Regions from separate parts of the Pseudoalteromonas sp. SG45-1 genome, predicted to be linked through region 2. Evidence: predicted binding sites of a transcription regulator. Region 2 holds the regulator's gene; the other holds the start of a gene.
The links. Region 2 encodes sigma-54, which starts transcription at its own class of promoters, with help from an activator protein. Its sites were predicted from a motif close to GTTGGCACGNNNNTNGNNT; they were not measured.

Region 1: fliE (flagellar hook-basal body complex protein FliE) is a predicted target of sigma-54. The motif match lies at 2,273-2,291, and genes of this name have one in related genera.

What each region holds. Positions count from the first base shown of each region.
Region 1 covers NZ_JACJEP010000011.1:113,324-117,463, forward strand. Annotated here, with positions in the region: gene fliG (flagellar motor switch protein FliG) at 1-172, opposite strand, end outside; gene fliF (flagellar basal-body MS-ring/collar protein FliF) at 165-1,880, opposite strand; gene fliE (flagellar hook-basal body complex protein FliE) at 1,901-2,233, opposite strand; gene H5117_RS11455 (sigma-54 dependent transcriptional regulator) at 2,390-3,856, opposite strand; gene H5117_RS11460 (PAS domain-containing sensor histidine kinase) at 3,853-4,140, opposite strand, start outside.
Region 2 covers NZ_JACJEP010000003.1:89,592-93,731, reverse strand. Annotated here, with positions in the region: gene H5117_RS04170 (HPr family phosphocarrier protein) at 1-12, opposite strand, end outside; gene rapZ (RNase adapter RapZ) at 55-900, opposite strand; gene ptsN (PTS IIA-like nitrogen regulatory protein PtsN) at 919-1,371, opposite strand; gene hpf (ribosome hibernation promoting factor) at 1,376-1,663, opposite strand; gene H5117_RS04150 (RNA polymerase factor sigma-54) at 1,690-3,189, opposite strand; gene lptB (LPS export ABC transporter ATP-binding protein) at 3,259-3,984, opposite strand; gene lptA (lipopolysaccharide transport periplasmic protein LptA) at 3,981-4,140, opposite strand, start outside.

The DNA.
Region 1 (4,140 bases), on a different contig from region 2:
GCCCAGCCATCGCCATACCCACTTTTTGCACCTGTTTAGGTTCTAAGTGTTTAAGAATTTGCGCGGCATCTTCTTCTGATAAACTCAAAAGTAATATAGCGGCTTTATCAACCCCATCTAGCTTATCAACATCAAAGGCTGGCGGGAGTTGTTTTTGTTCTTGATCAGTCATCTTCTGTTAACCACGCTTTCACTACTTGTGATGATAGTTCTGGTTCGTTAGCTACAAGGGCACGAATTGCTTTGAGTAAATCTTCGTCGCCATGTAAATCCGGTAACTGCAGTGTACCATCACTTGAGAAACCAACCGAAGCAGAATCAAAGTCTTTATTTAGCATATCAAGTGTATTGTCGCCAATATCTACGCCTGAACTTAATGCATCTTCGTCGTATTCTTCTAGTGTATCGTCTGGGTAAATTAAGCGCTTAAGCATTGGTTTTACTACTGCCATTATCAATACAATGATAACTAAGGCGCCTAGTACAAGGCGGGCTATTTTCATAAACCAGTCTTGTTCCCACAGTGGCACTTCTATTGCTAAATTTGTTGCTTCACGTACAAACGGCACTGTTACTACTTCAAGTGCATCACCACGTTGCATATCAAAACCTACACCACCTTGTAATAAGCGACGAATATTTGACAATGCCTCTACCGAGCGCGGGGCCATAGTTGTTTCGCCGTTTTCTCCCACTTTAGGGACGTAGTCAACAGCAACTGACACACTTATTCTGCGTATTACACCACTTTGCTGGCGCTTGTGAGAAATTGTTGTATCGAGTTCATAATTACGTGTTGCTTCTTTGTGGCTACGTGTTGGTGACGTAGCTGTGCCTGCGCCGCCTTGTCCTGCAACTTCAGGGATGTTTGAGTTTAGCGGTGGTTGATTTGTAAGCGCACCAGGAATACCAACAGCTAAACCACCAATGTTATTTTCTTCAAATGTGGTTTCGCTTCTAACCGCTGGTAGGTCTGGGTTATAACGCTTTTGAGTTTCCTCAACTGAGCTAAAGTCCATGCTCAAATCAACTTGAGCTGTATAGTTTGCAAGCCCAACAACCGGTATTAAAATACTGTCTATTTTTTCAAGATACTCTTGTTCGCGCTTACGTTCTAAATCGTATTCTTTACGAGAGCGTGCTGCTAATGAGCTTTGCGAACCTGAATTTAATAATCGACCATTTTGGTCAGTAACCGTAACACGTGCAGGCTCTAAGCCTTGTACTGCTGAAGCAATCATATCAACAACAGAGTCTACTTCTTCACGGTCAAGTGAGCGGCCACGTTTAAGTGTTAATACAACAGTAGCGGATGGTTTTTTCTCTCTGCGGGCAAATACGTTTTCTTTAGGGATGGCTAACAATACTTTGGCGCGAGTAATGTTATTTAGCTCTTCAATGGTGCGTGCTAATTGCTGTTCACGACCATGTTTTAAACGTTCACGCTCCAAGCGTTGGCTTACACCAAAGCCCATATCTTGCATAATTATGTCAGAGCCAGATGCAGGGCCTTGCTCTAACCCTTCGCGGGTCATTAGCAATTTAATGTTTTGGTATTCGCTTTCATCAACCGATACAACATTGCCATCTAGTTGGTATTCAATTTTTTGCGCATCTAAAAAGTCTAATGTTTGAATAAGTTCTTCTGTTTGCATTTTGCCTAACGGGCGCATATCTGGCTGACGAGCCCAAATAATAATAAAAATCGCGATAGCTAAACAAATAGCCAATGCTATAACCAATGTTACTTGGCGCAATACATCAACACCATTTAAAGCACTTAAGTAGCCTGACTTTTGTTCTTGTTGATCATCACCACCACTTTGGTCAATACCGCCACCAGCAAGTGCTAGGTCTGTAGATTGGTTAGATTGCGCCACAATAATTCTCCACTACCTAATTAAACAGGCATGTTCATGATTTCTTTATAAGCTTCAACAAGTTTATTACGAACCTGTACTGTAGCCTCAAAAGCAACTGACGATTTTTGAGAAGCAATCATCGCCTCAGCAAGGGATACACTTCGATCCCCCATCTCAACCGCTGTTACTTTTTGCGCGGCATCTTGTTGTAATCCGTGCACTGAATTTATTGCATCACTTAGCATGTCGCCAAATTGTGCTGTAGAAGTAGACTGCACCTGAGTTGGCAGTTTATTAGTTTGATTATTACGGCCGGCTTCTAAAGCCATTGATTGCATTTCTTGAAATACAGCACTGTTTTGAATTTTCATAATTTATCTCTGACACGCAGTGAACTCTTATAAGTAATAAAGCACAAAGCATGCCAAATAATTAATCATTAAAATACAATGGGTTAACTTTAATTTGTGTGAGTCAGAGTTTTGACAACCCTAAGCTCGCAGCGCAAACTTAGGGTTTATAGGAGGTTATGCAGGAAGTGAAATACCTAAATCGCGCATTTGCGCTAGTTTATAACGTAAAGTTCGTGGGCTTATACCCAACGTTTCAGCAACGTCTTTACGCTTACCTTGGCAACGTGCAAGGGTTTCTAAAATAATACGATGCTCTTTGTCTTTAAGCTCATCTTTATAGCTACCGGTATCTGCCGCTAGCAAACCTTGATTAGGCTCATCCTCAGCATGCAATTTTTCATCATAATATGCAGAGCTTAACGTGCTTTTATCAACACCTTTATCTGCATGAGCTAATTCTGTTGGCGATACGGTTTGCGCCGGTGCCAATGAAGGCTCCATAACAAAGTTATTAGATACTAAGTTTTCGATAAAAATAGCATGCTCGTTTATTGTATCGCCACTTCGCAGTATAAGTGCACGCTGTATAACGTTATCAAGTTCGCGCACATTACCAGGCCACGCGTGAGCCAGTAACTTTTGCTCGGCAGCTTTATCTAAATACGCCATAGGCTCCTTGCTTTTACTTATATGACGCTCAATTAAATGCTTAGCCAATACAATAATATCGCCAGGGCGTTGGCACAATGGACGCCACATAAGTGGAAAAACATTAAGCCTGTAATATAAATCTTCTCTAAACTGATTTTCAGACACGGCTTCTTTTAAATCACGATTACTGGTTGCCAAAATACGTACATCGAGCTGAATTGTTTTACGCCCCCCTAAACGCTCTACTTCACGTTCTTGCAGTACGCGTAAAAGTTTAGCTTGTAGTCCTAAGTCCATTTCAGTAATTTCATCAAGTAAAATAGTACCGCCTTGTGCTTGCTCAAACTTACCCGGACATGCTTGAATCGCCCCCGTAAAAGCCCCTTTTTCGTAACCAAATAACGTGGCTTCGAGCATATTTTCAGGAATAGCCGCGCAGTTAATCGCTACAAATGGCTCATTACATCGGCTCGACTTATCATGAATATAACGCGCAAGTACTTCCTTACCCGAACCACTTGGGCCAAGTACCATTACACTTGCATCAGAGCGTGCTACTTTACTTGCAAGCTCCAATAATTGAATACTAGTTGGATCAGCAACAACGGGGCCGTCGGTTTCTTTTGCTTTTTCAGGCAAATAACGGCTCACCATATTTAACAGCACTTCAGGTGCAAATGGTTTTGCCATGTAGTCAATTGCACCTAGGCGCATGGCCTCTACCGCATCGTCAATTGTGGCATACGCCGTCATCATCAATACAGGTAAATCAGGGTGGTTTAATTTAATACTGCGTAGTAAATCAAGTCCACTCATTGCGCCCATTTGCACGTCGCTTACAACAAGCGAAAATTGATCTTTTTTAAGCAGTAACATTGCTTGCTCAGCACTGCTCGCTGCAACACATTCAATACCCGACATTTCAAGGGTATCTATTAAGGCTTCACGAAGCCCTGCGTCATCTTCGACAACTAAAATAGTGTTACTCATAATGACCCCTCTAATTTAGATGTTGCCTTAATAGGCAGTAACAAGCTAAAGCAGGCACCACCATGCGTATTATTAGTCACATCAACACGGCCTTGGTGCGCACTAGCCACCGAACTCACTACAGCAAGCCCTAAACCTGTGCCCTGACTTTTTGTAGTAAAAAATGGTTCAAAAATTTTATCGCTTTGGCTTAAATCAACACCTGGGCCATTGTCGCTCACACTAATACGAACCATATCTAAATCTTTTAAATCTCTTTGTGCGCTAATTTTTACTTTTGCGCC
Region 2 (4,140 bases):
TTCACAATGCATAACTTACTCTACCTAAGCTGAACAGGTGATTATTCAGCTATATTATTTTTCTTGTTCGCGATGGCGAATTTTTACATTGGGATGTGTCATTGCAAAACTTTCACCGATAGTTTGCGCTAAATACACAGAGCGATGTTGCCCACCTGTACACCCAATAGCAATGGTTAAATAACTGCGGTTATTTCGTTCTAAATGCGGTAACCACGTTTGTACAAATGTTTGAATTTGCCATGTGAATTTTTGCACTATGCTGTGATTAGCTAAATAGTCTTTAACCGGTTGATCTAACCCATTTAAAGGCTTCAACTCTGGTTCCCAGTGTGGATTTGGTAAAAAGCGTGCATCAAATACGTAGTCTGCTTCTTTTGGTATACCGTGTTTAAAACCAAATGATTCAAATGTGACAATCAGTTGCTTATCTTTTTTACCTAAAATCTTTTCACGAATAGATTCAGCGAGTTGATGAACACTTAAATCAGTCGTATCTATCATAAAGTCGGCGCGAGTGGTTAATACATCAAGTAATTCTTTTTCTTTTTTGATGGCTAAATCAAGCGGCAACGAGTCTATTGATAGTGGGTGTAATCTGCGTGTTTCAGAAAAGCGTTTGATCAATGTCTGATCGTCGCTATCTAAATAAAATAACGTAGGGTTTGCAAAGCCTGGTAAGTATTCAAGAATATCGTTAAATTCATCTTGTTCTTTAGGGATGTTGCGCACGTCTATGCTAACAGCAATTTTATCGTAGCTATCAGACACACTGCGAACTAATGAAGGTAGTAGGTTTACTGGAATATTATCTACGCAATAATAACCTAAATCTTCTACAACGCGCAAAGCAACCGACTTTCCAGAACCAGAACGGCCGCTTATGATAATTAACTCCATTTAACACCCTTTATAAAACTATGATTGATCAACAATAACTTGGTAAAGCTCAGTATCAGATTTTGCACTGCGTAACTGTTTACAAAAATCTTTGTTGTTTAGTTTATCAGCAATGGTTGCTAGAGTCTTTAAGTGCTGCTGGTTATCGCCATCTGGTATGATGAGTGCGACAAAAATATCAACAGGGCGATTATCGATTGCATCAAAGTTTATTGGAGTTTCGCTAACGAGCACTAAAGCCAAAGGCTCTTCTGCACCGCTCATTCTTCCATGAGGAATAGCAATGCCACGTCCTATACCTGTACTACCTAATTTCTCTCTGCTCATTAAAGCATTAAGAATATCTTGTTGCGGTAAATACGGAAGTTTGTCGTGAGCAAGTTCGCTAATGAACTCTAAAATTCTTTTTTTGCTATTAAAAAGGACCGCAGCTTTGCTGCAGTCCTGGCATATAAGTGAACTTAATTTCATCATATTAGTGTCGAGCAAGCTTCTCTTTGTGTTTGATTACTTGGCGATCGAGCTTGTCGATCAACGAGTCAATAGCGGCATACATATCTTGATGTTCTGTAGAGGCAAATAGCTCAGCACCGCTTACGTGTATTGTGGCTTCTGCTTTTTGATTTAATTTTTCTACATCGAGAATGACATGAACATTATTAATATGATCAGAGTGTCTTTCAAGCTTCGCAAATTTAGTATTAATATAGTCTCTTAGTGAATCGGTTAATTCTACGTGACGACCAGTTAAGTTTAGTTGCATAAGCATTACCCTCTTAGTTTAGCGTCTTAAATCAGACTTTTACGCTGATTTGACGGTGGAATAGCAAGAGATTCGCGGTATTTTGCGATTGTACGTCTCGCTACTTTAATTCCTTGCTCAGCCAATATATCCGCTATTTTGCTATCACTCAATGGTTTTGCTGAGTTTTCTGCTGCGATTAATTTTCGGATAAGCGCACGTATTGCTGTAGATGAACATTCACCACCGTTTTCAGTACTTACATGGCTTGAGAAAAAATATTTAAGCTCAAATATACCACGGGGTGTATGCATGTACTTTTGAGTAGTTACGCGAGAAATTGTCGATTCGTGCATTTCTACCATTTCAGCAACATCATTTAAAACCATTGGTTTCATGGCTTCAGGGCCATGTTCAAAAAAGCCTTGTTGTTGCTTAACAATACAATTAGTAACTTTTAATAGCGTGTCGTTTCTACTTTCTAAGCTTTTAATAAACCATTTAGCTTCTTGTAAATGTGAGCGAATAAACTGGCTGTCGCCACTTGATTTTACAGTGCGAGACATTGCTGCGTATTGGCTATTAACACGAATTTTAGGCATGCTATCTGGGTTTAATTCGACAACCCAGCGGCCTTTAATTTTTTTAACTGACACATCAGGAATAACATACTCAGATTCTTCCCTTACAATAGTATCTGCAGGTTTTGGGTTGAGAGTATGTATTAGTGTCATTACTTCTTTAAGCTCTTCTTCTTTGAGCTTAGTTTTTTTCATTAATGTACGATAGTCGCGAGCTGCTAATAGATCAATATGCTCGGTTAAAATCATTTTCGTTTCATTAATATAAGGTGTTTCTTTATCAAATTGATTAAGCTGAATACACAAACACTCTTGTAAACTACGTGCAGCAATACCAACAGGATCAAACAGTTGGATGCGTTTTAATACCGCTTCAATTTCATCAAGTTCGACTTCGTTATCATCTTCGTTTTCTTGATTAAAGCTTTCTAAAATCTCTTCGCAGCTTAGTGTTAAAATACCTGAATCATCGACAGCTTCTACAATAGCAATAGCAATAGCTTCGTCTGTAGGGCTAAATGGCGTTAGTTGTAATTGCCACATTAAATACTCATGGAGCGTTTCAGTAGAGGCGCCTTGGTATATTGATTCGTCTTCAGGCATTGGACCTGATGAGGCTGCAGGAGCGGCACTCATGTACTCATCCCAACTGACATCCATAGCCATGTCGTCACTTAGCGTGTCTTTTGCAAGTGCTTCACCAGTATCTTGTTCGTATTCGCTCGGAGCATCATCAGCAGATGCGCTAACAGTTATGTCATCGGTATCAGCTTTTTGCTCGTTTTTACCAGCAGCGTCTTCGGAATAGTCTGCCTCTTCAACCTCTAATAGTGGATTACTGTCGAGAGCTTCTTGTATTTCTTGCTGGAGATCCAATGTACTGAGTTGCAACAAACGAATAGCTTGTTGCAACTGTGGAGTCATTGTAAGTTGCTGGCCCATGCGCAGCTGTAGTGATTGCCTCATGTATCTCTAACAATCCTTTTATGTTGTTATAATTAATACTAGCAGATGCTTAAAGACATGGCGTAAATGTTACAGCCTAAATTGCTCGCCTAAGTAAACATCGCGTACTGTTTTATCATTTAATACGTGTTCTGGAGTACCTGATGCAATCAGCTCCCCATGAGAAACAATGTAGGCTTTTTCACAAACATCAAGGGTCTCTCTTACGTTATGGTCGGTAATTAATACACCAATCCCACGATTTTTAAGATGTTCTATTATTTTCTTTATATCTAATACCGAAATAGGGTCAACACCGGCAAACGGTTCATCCAGTAATATAAATTTAGGATCTGCTGCCAGCGCTCGTGCTATTTCTACACGACGACGTTCTCCCCCCGATAATGCCATACCTTGGCTATCACGAATGTGTTGTATGCTAAATTCATCTAATAAGTTATTGAGCGTGTCTTCTCTGGCTTGTTTATTTAGTTCTTTGCGCGTTTCTAAAATGGCCATTAAGTTTTGATAAACAGTCAGCTTTCTAAAAATCGATGACTCTTGTGGTAAGTAGCCTATGCCTAATCTAGCACGACTATGCATAGGTAAAAGAGTAATATCGTTATCATCAATAGATATTTTACCTTTGTCGCTAGGAACAAGCCCTACAATCATATAAAAAGTCGTTGTTTTACCAGCACCGTTAGGGCCAAGTAAGCCAACTATACTGCCAGCTTGTACTTCAAGGCCGACGTTTTTTACAACTTCACGACCTTTATAGCTTTTTGCCAATAGTTCTGCTTTTAATGTGCTCATGGTTGACCTTTATCGCCTTTTTTACTTTTTTTAGTTTCGATCGGTACTAAAATTGTGTGAACGCGGTCAGTTGAGTTTTCATCTTTTTCGGCACTGATGAGCTGCTGCTCTATGTCGTAGGTAATGCTTTTAGCATTTATTTTTTGTCCGGCTTGC